4 regions of the Skermanella rosea genome follow, and region 4 is predicted to be linked to each of the others. Evidence: predicted binding sites of a transcription regulator. Region 4 holds the regulator's gene; each other region holds the start of a gene.
The links. Region 4 encodes PhoB, which activates phosphate uptake and scavenging genes when phosphate is short. Its sites were predicted from a motif close to TNTCATAAAACTGTCA; they were not measured.
Positions count from the first base shown of each region.

Region 1: a site for PhoB is predicted at 2,277-2,292, ahead of JL101_RS07345 (MlaE family ABC transporter permease). Genes of this name have one in related genera too.
Region 2: a site for PhoB is predicted at 2,493-2,508, ahead of JL101_RS16725 (HesB/IscA family protein). Genes of this name have one in related genera too.
Region 3: a site for PhoB is predicted at 1,488-1,503, ahead of acnB (bifunctional aconitate hydratase 2/2-methylisocitrate dehydratase). Genes of this name have one in related genera too.

Region 1 is NZ_CP086111.1:1,584,046-1,588,286, forward strand. It holds gene radA (DNA repair protein RadA) at 1-282, opposite strand, end outside; gene JL101_RS07340 (ABC transporter ATP-binding protein) at 494-1,324, opposite strand; gene JL101_RS07345 (MlaE family ABC transporter permease) at 1,330-2,103, opposite strand; gene JL101_RS07350 (replicative DNA helicase) at 2,366-3,880, opposite strand; gene JL101_RS07355 (hypothetical protein) at 4,093-4,241, shown strand, end outside.
Region 2 is NZ_CP086111.1:3,594,732-3,598,972, forward strand. It holds gene nifS (cysteine desulfurase NifS) at 1-944, opposite strand, end outside; gene nifU (Fe-S cluster assembly protein NifU) at 950-1,888, opposite strand; gene JL101_RS16725 (HesB/IscA family protein) at 1,961-2,359, opposite strand; gene JL101_RS16730 (hypothetical protein) at 2,607-3,113, shown strand; gene JL101_RS16735 (PP2C family protein-serine/threonine phosphatase) at 3,424-3,867, shown strand; gene JL101_RS16740 (nitrogen fixation protein NifQ) at 3,877-4,241, opposite strand, start outside.
Region 3 is NZ_CP086111.1:566,116-570,356, reverse strand. It holds gene acnB (bifunctional aconitate hydratase 2/2-methylisocitrate dehydratase) at 1-1,461, opposite strand, end outside; gene JL101_RS02690 (ABC transporter ATP-binding protein) at 1,787-2,617, shown strand; gene JL101_RS02685 (long-chain fatty acid--CoA ligase) at 2,617-4,241, shown strand, end outside.
Region 4 is NZ_CP086111.1:6,083,517-6,087,757, reverse strand. It holds gene JL101_RS28525 (HesA/MoeB/ThiF family protein) at 1-98, shown strand, start outside; gene JL101_RS28520 (DsrE family protein) at 95-514, shown strand; gene JL101_RS28515 (GNAT family N-acetyltransferase) at 528-1,022, opposite strand; gene phoB (phosphate regulon transcriptional regulator PhoB) at 1,061-1,771, opposite strand; gene phoU (phosphate signaling complex protein PhoU) at 1,791-2,516, opposite strand; gene pstB (phosphate ABC transporter ATP-binding protein PstB) at 2,583-3,329, opposite strand; gene pstA (phosphate ABC transporter permease PstA) at 3,435-4,241, opposite strand, start outside.

The sequences.
Region 1 (4,241 bases), 1.6 Mb from region 4:
GACCAGCAGGGCAGACCCCGGCACCATGCCGCCGCCGCAGACGCGGTCATACTCCGCGATGCCGGTGATGCGCCGGGGGGCCTTCTCGGAAACACCCTTGAGATCGACGAAATCGATCCGCCGCCCCGTGCCGGCCGTGCGGCCCAGCCCCTTGGGGGCGCTTTCCGGGACCGCCTCTTCCACCAGGGTGTTCCACTCGCCGCATGAGTCGCACTTGCCGCTCCATTTCGGAGAGCTGGCGCCGCAGGACTGGCAGACGTAACGTGTGTTGGAACGGGCCAATGTAACCGGGTTCTCGACGTGTTTGCGGTGCAGCAATGGATAGCACGCGCGAACTTTCCGACCTATGGGAAACATTCGGCGCGAGACATTGCCCCGGGCTGTGCCCAGACCGGGAACTATCCTCAAATCGCTCGATGCTTATCGAAACAGGGTTTATTTAAGATGAACAGAACAGGAATACCAGAGCCCGATCCAGGTTCGGGATCGCGGATCAGGGTTGCATGACCTCCATCTGGATCGGCCCGTCGGCACGACCGTGGATGAACTGGTCGACATAGGGATTGCCCGAATTGTCGATCTCCGACACCGGGCCGCTCCAGATGATCTTGCCCTTGTAGATCATCGCGATCCGGTCGGCGATCTTGCGCGCACTCGCCATGTCATGGGTGATCGACAGGGCGGTGGCGCCCAGGTCCTTGACGCATTTGATGATCAGGTCGTTGATCACGTCGGCCATGATGGGGTCGAGGCCGGTGGTCGGCTCGTCGAAGAATATGATTTCCGGCTGGGTGGCGATTGCACGGGCCAGGCCGACGCGCTTCTGCATGCCGCCGGACAGTTCGGCGGGGAACAGGTCGGCCACTTCCCGGGCGAGGCCGACCGCGGACAGCTTCTCGACCGCGATCTCCCGCGCCTTGCCCCGGGACATGTTCTCGCCCTGGATCAGACCGAAGGCGACGTTCTCCCACACGGGCAGGCTGTCGAACAGGGCGGCCCCCTGGAACAGCATGCCGAACTTGCGCATCACCCGCTCGCGGTCGCGCGGGCGCAGGTTGGCGGTCTCCTCCCCGTCGATCTTGATCGAGCCGCTGTCGGGATGCATCAGGCCCAGCGCGCATTTCAGCATCACCGATTTGCCGGTGCCCGACCCGCCGATCACCACCAGCGATTCCGCGCGTCCGACTTCCAGGTCGAGGCCGTTCAGCACATGCTTGCTGCCGAACGACTTGTGGACGCCGGACAGCTTCAGCTTCGGCGTCCCGGCCTCGGCCCGAACCCCGGGCGCTGCATCGGCCGGCTTCCCCACTGCGGTATGTGTCATGGCGCTCATCGCGAAAAGAACAGGCCGGTGATCAGGTAATTGAACACCAGGATCAGGATGGAGGAGGACACGACCGCGTTGGTCGTCGCGGCGCCCACGCCCTGGGCGCCGCCGCGCGACTGGTAGCCGTGGTAGCAGCCCATCAGTGCGATCACGAACCCGAAGACCGCCGCCTTCACCAGGCCGGAGATGACGTCCATCGGCACCAGGTATTCCCAGGTGCGGCCGATATAGGCGGCCGGGTTGAAGTCCAGCCGGTAGACACCGATCAGGAACCCGCCGAAGACGCCGATGATGTCGGCGACGACGACCAGCAGGGGCAGCATGGTGAGCCCGGCGACGAGGCGGGGCACCACCAGGTACTTGAAGGGGTTGGTCGCCAGGGTGGACAGTGCGTCGACCTGTTCGGTCACCCGCATGGTCCCGATCTCGGCAGCCATCGAGGCGCCGATGCGGCCGGCCACCATGAGGCCGGCGAGCACCGGCCCCAGTTCGCGCGTGACGGAGAGCACGACCACCGTCGCCACGGCGCCTTCCGCCTGGAAGCGGGCGAAGCCGGTATAGCTCTGCAAGGCCAGCACCATGCCGGTGAACAGGGCGGTCAGCCCGACGACCGGCAGCGAATAATAGCCTATGTCGATCATCTGCCGGCCGATCAGGCGCAGATAGAACGGAGGCCGGAAGCAGTGCGAGACGGCGACACCGGTAAACAGCATCAGCCGGCCGGTCGCCTCCAGAAATATCAGGAAGGCGCGGCCGGTCGTGGTCAGGAAGCCCATTGATCCCCCGTGGCAACCTAGCGGGCGGCGCTCCCGCTCACCCGTGCCCCCGTGCCGGGCATGACACTCGGGCCGGACGCGTTGAGGGAACGGCTGAAACCACACACCCAAACCGCTGGTGCCGTTGCAACTTTACCTCAGCGCGCAACCTTGTGCGGCGCACCCTAGCCAACCGTCATAACACTGTCAACGGCAGGGGCACCCGAGGGTGCCCATAGGTGGATGGGGGCGGGCCGTCTCCGGCCGCGCCCCCCGATTTCCCTCACTCGTAGTCGCCGCCGCCGCCGCCCGGGTGGCTCTGGTCCAGGTCGCCGAACTTGGTGTACTGGCCGTCGAAGAACAGGCGAACCGTACCGATCGGTCCGTGGCGCTGCTTGGCGATGATGACTTCGCCTGTATTGTGGACCTCGCCCAGCCGCTGCTGCCAGCGCTGGTAGCGGTCGTTGAACTTGTCGTCGGCCTCGTCGGGCCGCCGGCTCGGTTCGGCCCGTTCCAGGTAGTACTGCTCGCGGAAGACGAACATGACCACGTCGGCGTCCTGCTCGATCGAGCCGGACTCACGCAAGTCGGACAGCTGGGGCCGCTTGTCCTCGCGCTGCTCGACGGCGCGGGACAACTGGGATAGGGCCATGACCGGGACGTCCAGCTCCTTCGCGATGGCCTTGAGGCCGCGGGTGATCTCGGAGATTTCCTGCACCCGGTTCTCGTTGCCCTTGCCTCCGGAGCCGCGCAGCAGCTGAAGGTAGTCGACCACGATCAGCCCGAGGCCGCCCGACGTGCGCGCCAGCCGGCGCGACCGGGTCCGGACCGCCGCGATGCTCAAGGCCGGCGTGTCGTCCACATAGAAGGGGACGCGCGACAGGATGCTGCTGGCTTCCGAGAAGCGCTGGAAGTCTTCCGGCTTCAGGTCGCCGCGCCGGATCTTCTCCGAGGCGACCTGCGCCTCGTCTGCCAGGATACGGGTGGCCAGCTGCTCGGCAGACATTTCCAGCGAGAAGAAGGCGACCCCGGCGCCCTCCTTGCCGTCGGTGCGCAGGTGTGCCTTGGCCGCGGCGAACGCGATGTTGGTGGCGAGCGCGGTCTTGCCCATGGACGGGCGCCCGGCGAGGATCAGCAGGTCGCTGGGATGGAGGCCGCCCAGCTTGCGGTCCAGATCGATCAGGCCGGTGGTGACACCGGTGACCTGGCTGTCCCGCTTGAACGCCTCCTCCGCCATCTCAATGGCGACTCGGAGCGATTGGCTGAACGGCTGGAACCCGCCCTGGATGTCGCCCGTGGTCGCCAGGTCGAAGAGCTTCTTCTCCGCCCCTTCGATCTGCTCGAGGGCCGCCCCCTCGAGGTTGTGGCTGTAGGCCTCGTTGACCATGTCCTCGCCCATGTCGATGAGCTGGCGGCGGAGGTACATGTCGTGGATGATTCGGCCGTAATGCTCGGAATTGACCACCGAGACCACGCTGCCGGCCAGTTCGGCCAGGTAGCCGACGCCGCCGACGCTCTCGAGCGCCGGATCGCCTTCGAAATAGCGCTTCAGCGTGATCGGGTCCGCGACCTCGCCGCGCTGGATCAGGGTATGGATCGTCTCGAAGATTCGGCTGTGGACCGGATCGTAGAAATGCTCCGGCTTCAGGAACTCGCCGACCTTCTCGTAGGCCTTGTTGTTGGTCAGGATGGCGCCCAGCAGGCTCTGTTCAGCCTCGGCGTTGTGCGGGGTGATTCGGTAGCTGGGGCGTCGTCCGGCAGCATCCGCGGGGCGGGCGGCGCGAGGATCAGTGGTCATCGTTTCCATGTCCGGGAGACTAGCAGAGCACGCCCGGCCGAGATAGACGCCGCGGCTGTGGATAGCTTGTGGAACCCGGCGAGTGAAGTTATCCACAGGCTGTGAAGATGGCGGAAATTAGCTCTCGCCATGAGGATTTCCGGATGCGATTATGCGTTGAGGCATGGGTGTATTAACCATGCCATCGCCCGCGTTAAGGAAGGATTGGTTGAGTGGCCCGGAAATCCGACGGCGATAGCCGCCCGACGGCGGCTCAGGTGGAGCTGGCCCGGCTGGTGGCCGACCGGCACGAGGTGCGGCTTCCGACCGGGTTCGAGAGCGACGGGATCTGGACCCGCAAGTTCCTGGACGTCTTCGCCTA
Region 2 (4,241 bases), 2.5 Mb from region 4:
TCCTCGTTCAGCAGCAGCAGGATCGCCTCGCCCTCGATGAACTCGAACGCGATGTTGGCGGTGTTGGGCAGGCGGTTGGCCGGGTTGCCGGTGACGAAGCAGTTGGGGATCGCCTCGACCAGCGCCGTCTCCAGGCGGTCGCGGAGCGCCGCCACCTGGGTCCGCTCGATGGGCAGGGACTCGCGGGCCAGTTCGCACGCCTTGCCCAGCCCGACGATGGCCGGCGCGTTCTCGGTGCCGGCACGGCGGCCGCGCTCCTGGTGGCCGCCGCGAAGCATCGGCCGGAAGCGGACCCCGCGCTTGACGTACAGCGCGCCGATGCCCTTGGGGGCATGCAGTTTGTGGCCCGACAGCGACAGCATGTCGATCGCGGAGTTCGCCAGGTCCATCGGCAACTTGCCGACCGCCTGGACGGCGTCGGTGTGGAACAAGGCGCCGACCTTCTTCGCCATGCCGGCCAGCAGCTCGATCGGGAAGATCGTCCCCGTCTCGTTGTTGGCCCACATGATGGAGACGACGGCGACGTTCTCGGACAGGGCCGCCTCGTACCGCTCCAGGTCCAGGTTCCCCTTCCCGTCCACCGGGATGCGGTGGATCCTATAGCCTTCCTTGCTTTCGAGGAAGTCGCAGAGGCTGAGGATGGCGGGATGCTCGACCACGGAGGTCACGATCTCCCGGCGCTTCGGATAAGCCTTCAGCGCCGACAGGATGGCCGTGCTGTCGGACTCGGTCCCGCCCGAGGTGAAGACGATCTCGGTGTCGAAGGCGGCGCCGATCAGCTTCTGCACCTCGCCGCGGGCCCACTCGATCTTGCCGCCGACCGCGGCGCCGTAGCCGTGCATCGACGACGGATTGCCGAAATGCTCCGTGAAGAACGGCATCATCTCCGCGACGACGGCCGGATCGACCCGGGTGGTGGCGTTGTTGTCCAGATAGATCCCCATGCCGCTCACTCCGCCGCCATCATGGTGTGAGGGATGACACGGACCAACTCGCCGAGCTTCTCGACGAGCTTGGTCTGGATGCCCTCGATCGTGACCGACGCCATCTGGCAGCCGGAACAGGCGCCGCTGAGCCGCACATAGATGTTCTTGCCGTCGATATCGACCAGTTCGACGTCGCCGCCGTCCTGCTTCAGGTAGGGGCGCATCTCCTCCAGCGCAGCGATCACGATCTGCATGCGCTGGACGTTGCTCAGCTTCTTCGCCGGGGTGGCCGGTTTGGCCGCCTCGGGCGCGGCGAGCGGGGCGATGTCGCCCAGGCCGACCAGGGCCGGCGCCGCGGGCGCCTTCGCCGCGACCGGCTCCGGCACCTTGCCCTGCTTGGCGAGCAGGCTCTCCAGCAGGTCCTCGATCTTCTCGTGGCAGGTCTTGCAGCTGGCGCCGGCCTTCGTGTAGTTGGTGACCTGCTCCAGGGAGGTCAGGGCGTTGACCTCGACCGCGCGCTCGATCATCGCGGCGTCGACGCCGAAGCACTTGCAGATCAGTTCGCCCTCCTCGTGGTCGTCGACCCACTCCTCGCCGCGGTAGTTGGCGATGGCGGCGCGCAGCGCCTCGGCGCCCATGACCGAGCAGTGCATCTTCTCCGGCGGCAGGCCTTCCAGATAATCCGCGATGTCCTTGTTGGTGACCTGGAGCGCCTCCTCCACCGTCTTGCCGATGATCATTTCGGTCAGGGCCGAGGACGACGCGATGGCGGAGCCGCAGCCGAAGGTCTGGAAGCGGGCATCCTGGATGACCTGTGTCTCGGGCTCGACCTGGAGCATCAGGCGGAGAGCATCGCCGCAGGAAATGGAGCCGACTTCGCCGACGGCGTTCGCCTCTTCCAGGACACCGGCATTCTTCGGGTTGAAGAAGTGCTCCTTGAGCTTGTCAGAGTAGTTCCACATTGGTCTGTTCTCCTGTATCGGCCCGGTGCCGGACCGGCCTGGTATCCGAGAGGCGCAGCCTTGCCGGCGGCGTCAGTGATGGTGGCCGTGGCCGCACGACCCGCCCGCTTCGCCATGGCCGCCGGCGGGCTTGGAACTGCATGAGGAGGAAGAGGTGGAGAAGGATGAGCCGCAGCCGCAGGTCGATGTCGCGTTGGGGTTCTCAAACTTGAAGCCGGCGCCGCCGACGCTCTCGACATAGTCGACGACGACGCCGTTCAGGTGCACCATGCTGCCGGCATCGATGAAGACCTTGACGTCTCCGTATTCCAGTACGGTGTCGTCCTCGCCGGCGCCGGCTTCCAGGCCCATCTGGTACTTCAGCCCGGCGCAGCCGCCGTCCGCCACCTGGATGCGCAAGCCCTGCGCGGCGGCCGAAGCGGCCAGGACCCGCTGGAGAGTGCTTACCGCCGAATCCGTCAGCGTCACCATCGAACCTGTCTCCTTAGGACGAGATTTTTCAGGATCTTCCACACAGCAAGATCCGGGCCATTTGCAAATCATTGATTTTGCGCGGACTTTTATTTCGAGCCCGCTGAACCGTGGCAGCTTGCCGACAGAGGCCTGTCGCAAACCCGACAAGGCGGCGCCTTCGCGGGGACTTGCGAGAAACAGCCTTATACCCATAAAAAATTTATGGTATTAACGGGGGGCCAACTTGCCGGCAGGAGATACCGCGATGCGACAGATCGAATTCCGAATCCCCGACGGCAGGATGGCGTTCGGCGACGTCCCCGAACATATCGATGCCCGCCTTCAGGAGGCGGTGAAGGCGCGCTTGGCCGGCGACCTGGAGGCATCGGAAAGCCTGCTGTGGGAAGCGCATCATCTGGGGCCGAAGGTCCTGCCGGTGTTCTACGCCCTCTACAAGTTCTACTTCAACCAGCGCCGCCTGGACCAGGCGGAGCGCGTCGCCCTGATCGCGCTCGACGCCGCGGCCCACGTCGGCGGGTTCGATCCGGACTGGCGCAGCCTGTCCCCCGGTGCCGCCGATTGGGCTTCCGTGACCGGCGCCTCCCATTTCTATCTGTTCACCCTGAAAGCCCTGAGCTTCATCACCCTGCGCGGCGGCCGTACCGGAGAGTCGCTGGCCATGCTGGCGAAGCTCAAGGAACTGGACCCGGCCGATACCGTCGGCTACGGCGTGATCGCGACTTTGGCCGAGAGGGTCGCCGGCGGGGAATAGGCAGCGCCGATCCTTCGCGCAGGCTTGCACCCCGAATATTATAGTTGTTTGTTATACATACAAATATTTGAATCGTTAGGTAATTGTCTTTCACTGATACAGTAATACCTTAAGACCTCAACAAAAGGCTGTTATAAACCCGCTCGACGCTCGTACTGCGAGGCAACCTTGTAGACTGTATCTGACTCATCTGCCAACCGACGGTCAAAAGCCGATCAGCCTACAGGTCGATCAGGCGATCAATACCTTCCGACTGCATACCCTGATCACGCGGAGCGACATCCGCGCGCTGATCGGCGACCCTGCCGCGATGCTGGATCAGCTTTCCCGGGAGCTGCTGGAGGTGCTGCCCATCGGACACTTCGCGACCGCCCTCTACGGCATCATCGATACGGCGGACGACACGCTGACCTATGCGGCGGCAGGCTCGACCAACCCGGTGATCGGGGATTCCACCCGCATCCGCCTGCTGGACGGCAGCGGAGTGTATCCCGGAATCTGCGACGAAGAGATCTACGACACCATCGTCGAACCCTTCCCGCCCGGTTCGTTCCTGTTCTTCTACAGCGACGCGGTGATCGAAGGCCGGTCCGCGACCGGCGTCATGCTGGGGGAAGCCGGACTGCTCGACCTGATTGCGCGGCACAGGCATTCCGAGATGGGACCGCTCATCCCCCTTGTCGCCGACGTCCTGAAAGCTTCGGGCATGCAGGTCCAGGACGACCTGACGGCGATCTGGATCGCGAGGCCGTGACGCCCGGCGTCACTCCTCCGGACCGAAGCAGAGCCTGAAGTCCGTGCAGACGCCGCAGCTGGGCGCCTTGCACAGGTTCAGCCCCTCGCGGTCGCAGAGCTGCTTATAGAAGAACTTCTTCCATTTCATGTCGCCGGTGTTCTTCGCCGACAGCGGCCCGAAATGGCGGAGCAGCAGCCCGGAAAGATCCTTGCGGCCGGTCAGCCCCAGATCCTGCCACAGATGGTTCGAGAACAGGCAGGCCCGGGCCACCATCGCGGCCAGCCACACCGCTTCCTCGGCTGGGGCGATGACATGGTCGAGCAGCAGGGTTCGAAGATCGTCGACTTCCTCCGCCAGCACCAGGTCGGCGACCGCCCTGCCCTGCCGCCGGC
Region 3 (4,241 bases), 580 kb from region 4:
CAGGCGGTTAAGCCAGGAGTGGATGACGCCGTCGCCCGGCCGCAGGGACACGCCGCCGCGGGTGGCGATGAAGGCCGGCAGTTCGTGGTGCATCTTCACGTCCACCAGCTTGGGATATGCCGCGGTATGGCAGAAGGACTGCATCACGAGATCGGCGGAGAAGCCCAGGCAGGCCAGGTCCTTCAGCTCGTCCCGGGTCATCGGGCCGGTGGTGTCCTGCGAGCCGACGGTGGTCATCCTCGGCTCGCAATAGGTGCCGGGGCGGATGCCCTGTCCGTCCGGCACGCCGCAGGCGCGGCCGACCATCTTCTGGGCCAGCGAGAAGCCCTTGCCGCTGTCGGCCGGGGCCGACGGCAGCCGGAACAGGGTGGACGGCTCCAGGCCCAGCGCCTCGCGGGCGCGGGCCGTCAGGCCGCGGCCGATGATCAGCGGGATGCGGCCGCCGGCCCGGACCTCGTCGAAGATCACGTCGGACTTGACCTTGAACTCGGCGATCACCTCGCCGTCCTTCAGGGCCTTGCCTTCATAGGGGCGCAACTCGACGACGTCGCCCATCTCCATCCGGGAGACGTCCAGCTCGATCGGCAGCGCGCCCGCGTCCTCCATGGTGTTGTAGAAGATCGGCGCGATCTTGCTGCCCAGGCAGACGCCGCCGAAACGCTTGTTCGGGACATAGGCGATGTCCTCGCCGGTCCACCAGAGCACGGAGTTGGTGGCGGACTTGCGCGACGAGCCGGTGCCGACCACGTCGCCGACATAGGCCACCAGATTGCCCTTGGCCTTCAGCGACTCGAGCTGCCTCACCGGGCCGCGGGCGCCGGGCTCGTCCGGCTCGATGCCGGGGCGGGGGTTCTTCAGCATGGCGAGCGCATGCAGCGGGATGTCCGGGCGCGACCAGGCATCGGGGGCCGGCGACAGATCGTCGGTGTTGGTCTCCCCGGTCACCTTGAAGATGGTCAGGGTGAGGCTTTCCGGAACCTCCGGGCGCGAGGTGAACCACTCGGCATCGGCCCAGGACCGCATCACCGCCCTGGCGTTGGCGTTGCCCTGGTCGGCCAGTTCCTTGACGTCGTGGAAATAGTCGAACATGAGGAGGGTCGTCTTCAGCCCCTCCGCCGCGGCCGCGCCGCATTCGGCGTCGGCCAGCAGGCCGATCAGCGGACCGATGTTGAAGCCCCCGAGCATGGTGCCGAGCAGTTCCGTCGCCTTGACCCTGGAGATCAGCGCGCAGGACTCCTCCCCCTTGGCGACCTGGGCCAGGAAGGCGGCCTTGACCTTGGCGGCATCGTCGACGCCCGCCGGCACGCGGTAGGTCACCAGATCGACCAGGAACCGCTCCTCGCCCGCGGGAGGCGTCTTCAGCAGGCCGATCAGTTCCTCGGTCTGCCTGGCGGACAGCGGCAGCGGCGAAATCCCGAGCGCGGCACGCTCAGCGACATGCTGGCGATAGGCTTCAAGCACGGCTAGATCCTCTCTTTTAGGTTTATTGCCAGGTTTATTGCAGGACTTCAGCCCCTTGGACTCGATGCCTGCCGACTGTTTTGGCCTGCCGGCAGTTTTGCCGGGCTCTTGCCTGATGCGCGATGAGGCTCTTTGCCGCTGCGCCTCATTGTCCCAAACCAGGCAGGCGCGGTTTTTCGGCGGGGACTCTCTGCGCCCGTACCGGGAACTTACGGGTGCAAGCTATTCATCTTGAATTTACGAAGCCGGTATCGCACCTTGCTGCGCAAGGGTCGTACGAACGAAAAAGGTACGCCCAATAAGAACGTGACAGGGAGGACGCGCGGTGAAAGCCGATACGCCCATTTTCGAAGCCCGACATGTGTCGCTGCGGTTCGGCGGTGTCCGCGCCTTGACGGATGTGAGCTTCAGCATCGACAAGGGCGAGCTGTTCTCGATCATCGGTCCCAACGGGGCCGGCAAGACCTCCATGGTCAATTGCATTTCCGGCCGGTACAGCCCGACCGAGGGCCAGATCCTGTTCAAGGGACGGGATATCACGCGGATGACGCCCAACCACCGGGCCGAGATCGGCATCGGCCGCACGTTCCAGAACCTGGCGCTGTTCGGGCACATGACGGTGCTGGACAACATCATGGTCGGGCGCCACCACCTGATGAAGAACAACTTCCTGACCGGCGCGCTGTACTGGTTCACCGGCGCGCGGAAGGAGGAGCTGGAGCACCGCCGCGAGATCGAGGAGATCATCGACTTCCTGGACATCCAGCATGTCCGCAAGGCGGTCGCCGGCACGCTTTCCTACGGGTTGCGCAAGCGGGTCGAGCTGGCCCGCGCCATGGCGCTGAAGCCGGACCTGATCCTGCTGGACGAGCCGATGGCCGGCATGAACCTGGAGGAGAAGGAGGACATGGCCCGCTACATCGTCGACCTGAACGAGGAGTACGGCATGACCGTCGTGATGATCGAGCACGACATGGGCGTGGTCATGGACATCTCCCACCGGGTCATGGTGCTGGATTTCGGCAAGAAGATCGCCGAGGGCTATCCGGAGGAGGTCCTGGCGAACGCCCATGTCAAGCGGGCCTACCTGGGCGAGGCCGACGACGTGCTGAGCGACGAGGACGACGTGGCCGTGCCGGCCGGGAAGGTGGCGTGATGGACGCCGGAACCGTCAACGGGCTGCCCGACCTGTCGCTGTTCGACACCTTCCCGAAGCTGCTCCAGGTCCACGCGCGCAACCACCCGGACGAGGTGGCGCTCCGGGTCAAGGACCTGGGCATCTGGCACAGCCTGAGCTGGAGCCAGTACCAGGCGCGGGTCAAGGGTTTCGCGCTGGGGCTGCACCATTACGGCGTCGGCCGGGGCGACGTGGTCGGGATCGTGGGCGACAACCGGCCGGACTGGGTCTGCGCCGAGATCGCCGCCCATGCCGTGGGCGCCATGAGCCTGGGCATGTACCGGGACGCGCTGGACGAGGAGATCGCGTATCTCGTGACCTACAGCGACGCCAAGGTGGTGTTCGCCGAGGACGAGGAGCAGGTCGACAAGCTGCTGGAGCTGGGCGACCGGATCGCCACCGTGAAGCTGATCGTCTACAGCGACCCGCGCGGCATGCGGAAGCATTCAGACCCGCGGTTGGTCTCCGTGACCGAGCTGATGCATCACGGCGACGCGGTCGCGTCGGAGTTTCCCGCCCTGTACGACGAGATGGTGGCGGCGGGACGGGGCGAGGACGTGGCGGTGCTGTGCACCACCTCGGGCACGACGGCCAACCCCAAGCTGGCGATGCTGCCGGCCGGCCGGGTGATCCGGCACTGCGCCTCGTACCTGGACGTCGATGCCAAGGGGCCGCGGGACGAGTATGTCTCGGTGCTGCCGCTGCCCTGGATCATGGAGCAGGTCTATGTGCTGGGAAAGGCGCTGCTGAGCCGGATGACCGTGAACTTCGTCGAGGAACCCGAGACGATGATGCACGATTTCCGGGAGGTCGGGCCGACCTTCGTGCTGTTCGCCCCGCGGGTGTGGGAGCAGATCGCGGCCGACGTCCGCGCCCGGATCATGGACGCCTCGCCGCTCAAGCGGCGCCTGTACGAGTACGGGATGAAGGTGGGGCTGGAGGCGCTGGACAAGGGCAAGCGGTCCTGGCTGGCCGACCTGCTGCTGTTCCGCGCGCTGCGCGACCGGCTGGGATTCTCCAACCTGCGCTCGGCCGCGACCGGCGGGGCGGCGCTGGGGCCGGAGACCTTCCGCTTCTTCATGGCGATGGGCGTGCCGCTGCGCCAGCTCTACGGCCAGACCGAGACGCTGGGGGCCTATACGATCCATGCCCAGGGCGACGTGGATTTCGACACCGTCGGCAAGCCGTTCGGCAAGGACATCGAGGTCCGGATCGACAACCCCGACCACAACGGCGTCGGCGAGATCGTGACCCGGCACCCCAACATGTTCGCGGGCTATTTCCGCAACGAGGCGGCGGGGGCGGCGGACATCCGCGACGGCTGGATGCATACCGGCGATGCCGGCTATTTCGACAAGCGCGGGCATCTGGTGGTGATCGACCGGATCAAGGACATCGCCACCACCGGGCGGGGCGACCGGTTCTCGCCGCAATACATCGAGAACAAGCTGAAGTTCAGCCCCTATGTCGCCGAGGCGGTGATCCTGGGCGACCAGCGCGACTATCTCGCCGCGATGATCTGCATCCGCTTCCCGATCGTGTCCAAATGGGCGGAGAAGAACCGGATCTCCTTCACGACCTACACCGACCTGTCGAGCCGGCC
Region 4 (4,241 bases):
GGGTCCAGCCCGATCCGGAGTGCCCGCTGTGCGGGCACCATCCGACCATCACGGACCTGTCCGGGCACCCGTCCGGGCCTGAGGGAGCCCTGCCATGAGCGGGGCTTCGACGCTGTCGCTGGTGGTGTTCTCCGGCGGGTTCGACCGGGTCCACTACGCGCTGGTGATGGCGAGCGCCGCGGCGGCGACCAACCGCAAGGCCACCCTGTTCTTCACCGGACGGGCGGTCCTGGCGCTGAAGGCCGGCGGCGGCTGGCGCGGGCTGGACCCTGCCGACGACGGCTCGTCGCCGGAGGAGCGCAACGCCCATTTCGGCCGCAGCGGCCTCGCCGAGTTCGAGGAACTGCTGGAGGCCTGCGTCGCCCTGGGCGTCACGGTGATGGTCTGCGAGATGGCGCTGAAGGCGATCGGCCTGGACGCGTCCGCCCTGCGCGACGACGTGCCGGTGGTGACCGGCGGCGTCGTCACGCTGCTGAACGGGGCGCCCGGCGACGGCAACATGCTGTTCGTCTGACTCCGCCGGCCGGTTACCGGCGGCGCCACTCTTCCCGGGTGATTTCCCAGATCCCGGCGGGGAAGCGGCCGGAGACGAAATCCCTGTCATGGGTTCCGACCAGCCGCATGCCGTCGCGCTCCGACAGCCGGCGGGAGCGCAGGTTGATCTCGGCCTTCTGGACCCTGAGGACGGGCCGGCCGAGGGCTTCGAACCAGAAATGGATGGCGGCGGCGCTTGCCTCCGTCATCAGGCCCCGCCCCTGCCAGGCGGGGTCGAGCCAGAGCCCGCGGTTGTCGTCGGGCTTGTCCATCAGGCTGATGACGCCGATCAGCCGGTCCGGATCCGGCCGGGGCCTGATGGACCAGTGCCATTCCGTTCCCCGCTCCATGGCGGGAAGCGCCACGTCCCGGATGTAGGACAGGGCGCCGTCGGCCGGATAGGGCCACGGGACATGGCCGGCGAGGAACCGCACGATCTCCCACCGGGGAAAGACGTCCTGGACCGCGCCGGCGTCGGAAAGCTCCAGCGGGCGCAGGACCAGCCGGGGTGTCTCCAGGACCGGGATCAGGCGCCGCCGCCCTTCACGTCGAGCGCGTAGCCCGCCGAGCGGACGGTGCGGATCAGGTCGTTGTCGTTTTCCTCGTTCAGCGCCTTGCGCAGCCGGCGGATATGCACGTCGACGGTGCGGGGCTCCACATAGACGTCGTGTCCCCAGACCAGGTCGAGCAGCTGCTCGCGCGAGAAAACCCGGCCGGGATGCTGCATGAAATGGCGCAGCAGGCGGAATTCGGTCGGCCCCAGGTGGATGTCGCGGCCCTGGCGGCGCACCCGGTGGGCCGCGAGGTCCATCACCACGTCGTTGAACCGCAGCAGCTCCTCCGCCAGGCCGGGGCTGGCGCGGCGGAGGACGGCGCGCATCCGGGCGACCAGCTCGGTCGGAGAGAAGGGCTTGGCGATATAGTCGTCGGCCCCGGAATTGAGGCCGCGGACCTTGTCCGCCTCCTCGCCGCGGGCGGTCAGCATGATGATCGGGATGTCGCGGGTCTTGGGATTGCGCCGCATCTGGCGGCACACCTCGAGGCCGGACATCAGCGGCAGCATCCAGTCCAGCAGGACGATGTTGGGCGTCTGCTCGGCGGCGAGGAGCAGGGCCTCCTCGCCGTCGCCCGCGGAGAGGGTGCGGAAGCTTTCCTTCTCCAGATTGTACTTGAGGAGCGTTACGAGGTCCGCCTCGTCCTCGACGATGAGGACGAGGGGTTTCAGCGCCGAATTCATGGGATGCCTTGTTCCAATACTAGCCCTGCGATTCCGTCCCGGGGGTGACGACAGCATAGCTGCTTTCGTCGCCCTTGGGGCGTTCCGTCGTCAGCGGATGGCCGATCACCAGGAAATGGATCGTCTCGGCGATGTTGGTCGCGTGGTCGCCGATCCGCTCCAGGTTCTTCGCGATGAACAGCAGGTGCGTGCAGGGGGTGATGTTGCGCGGGTCTTCCATCATGTAGGTCAGCACTTCGCGGAACAGGCTGGTGTAGAGGTCGTCCAGCTCCTCGTCGCGGCGGCGCGCGGCGACCGCCTTCTCCACGTCGCGCTCGATGAAGGCGTCGAGCACGTCCTTCATGATCTCCTGGACCAGCCGGCCCATCCGGGGGATCGCCGCGGCCGGGCGGACCGGCGGCACCTGGGCCAGGGCGATCGACCGCTTGGCGATGTTGGCGGCGTAGTCGCCGATCCGCTCCAGGTCGGCGGCGATCTTCAGGGCCGACACGATCTCGCGCAGGTCGGACGCCATGGGCTGGCGCAGCGCCAGCAGGCGCAGGGTCTCCGCGTCGACGTCCCGCTCGTAGCCGTCGACCCGGAGGTCGGACTGCATCACCTGGGCCGCGATGGTCGTGTCGCGGCGGACCACGGCCTGCACGGCCGCCTCCACCTGGGCCTCGGCGACGCCGCCCATCTGCGTGATCAGATTCGCCAGCCGCTGCAGTTCCTGCGCGAACGACTTGACGATGTGCTCGTTGCTCATGCGCCGCTTCCCTGAATTGCCCGATTATCCCGAATGACGTCCCGCCGATCAAGCCGGCGGGCCGGATCAGCCGTAGCGGCCGGTGATGTAGCCCTGGGTCCGCTCGTCGCGGGGATTGGTGAAGATCTCCTCGGTGTCGCCCACCTCGACCATGTCGCCCAGGTGGAAGAACGCCGTCCGCTGGGAGACGCGGGCCGCCTGCTGCATGTTGTGGGTGACGATCACGATGGTGTAGTTCTCCCGCAGCTCGTCGATCAGCTCCTCCACATGGGCGGTCGCGATCGGGTCGAGGGCCGAGCACGGCTCGTCCATCAGGATCACCTCGGGGCTGACCGCGATGGCGCGGGCGATGCAGAGGCGCTGCTGCTGGCCGCCGGACAGGCCGGTGCCCGGTTCCTTCAGGCGGTCCTTCACCTCGTTCCACAGGCCGGCGCGCTGCAGGCTCTTGGCGACGATCTCGTCCATCTCCTCCCGCCGGCTGGCGAGGCCGTGGATGCGGGGACCGTAGGCGATGTTGTCGTAGATCGACTTGGGAAACGGGTTGGGCTTCTGGAACACCATGCCGACCCGGGCGCGGAGCTGGACCGGGTCGATCTCGCGGTCGTATATGTCCTGGCCGTCCAGCGTGATCAGGCCCTCGATGCGGGCGATGCCGATCGTGTCGTTCATGCGGTTGAGGCAGCGCAGGAACGTGGACTTGCCGCAGCCCGACGGGCCGATCAGCGCGGTGACCTGCCGTTCCGGGATCGCCAGGTCGATGCCCTTCAGCGCCTGCTTGGCGCCGTAGTACACCTTGACCTGCTTGGCATCCATCTTGTTCGCGGCGCCGGCCAGGATGCCGGCGGCGGAGCGCGCCTCGACGCCGGGGATGGCGCTGGTTCCGGTCTGTGTTCGGCCGATTTGTGTATGGGCGGTCATTTACCAACGCCTTTCAAAGTGCTTGCGCAGGACGACGGCGATCGCGTTCATCGCGATCAGGAAGGCCAGGAGGACCATGATCGCGGCGGAAGTGCGCTCGACGAAGCCGCGTTCCGGGCTGTCGGCCCACATGAAGATCTGCACCGGCAGCACCGTCGCGGCGTCGCCGAAGCCCGAGGGGGTGTCCACGATGAAGGCGATCATGCCGATCATCAGGAGCGGCGCCGTCTCGCCGAGCGCGTGGGCCATGCCGATGATGACGCCGGTCAGGATGCCGGGCATCGCGAGCGGCAGCACGTGGTGGGTCACCACCTGGAGCGGCGAGGCGCCGACGCCCAGCGCCGCCTCCCGGATCGACGGCGGAACCGCCTTCAGCGCCGCGCGGCCGGCGATGATGATGGTCGGCAGCGTCATCAGCGCCAGCACGATGCCGCCGACCACCGGGGCCGACCGGGGCATGTTGAAGACGTTGAGGAACACCGCGAGGCCGAGCAGGCCGAACACGATCGAGGGCACCGCCGCGAGGTTGTTGATGTTGACCTCGATCAGGTCGGTCAGCTTGTTCTTCGGCGCGAACTCCTCCAGGTAGACCGCGGCGGAGATGCCGATCGGGATCGCGAGGCCGAGCGTCACCATCAGAGTCAGCAGCGAGCCGACCAATCCCGCCTTCAGGCCCGCCAGCTCAGGGTCGCGGCTGTCGCCGTTGAGGAAGAGCCGCCAGTTGAAGCCGTTCACGATGTTGCCGTTGGCGACCAGCTTGTCGATCCAGGCGATCTGCTGGTCGGTCACCTTGCGGTCGGTCTCCGG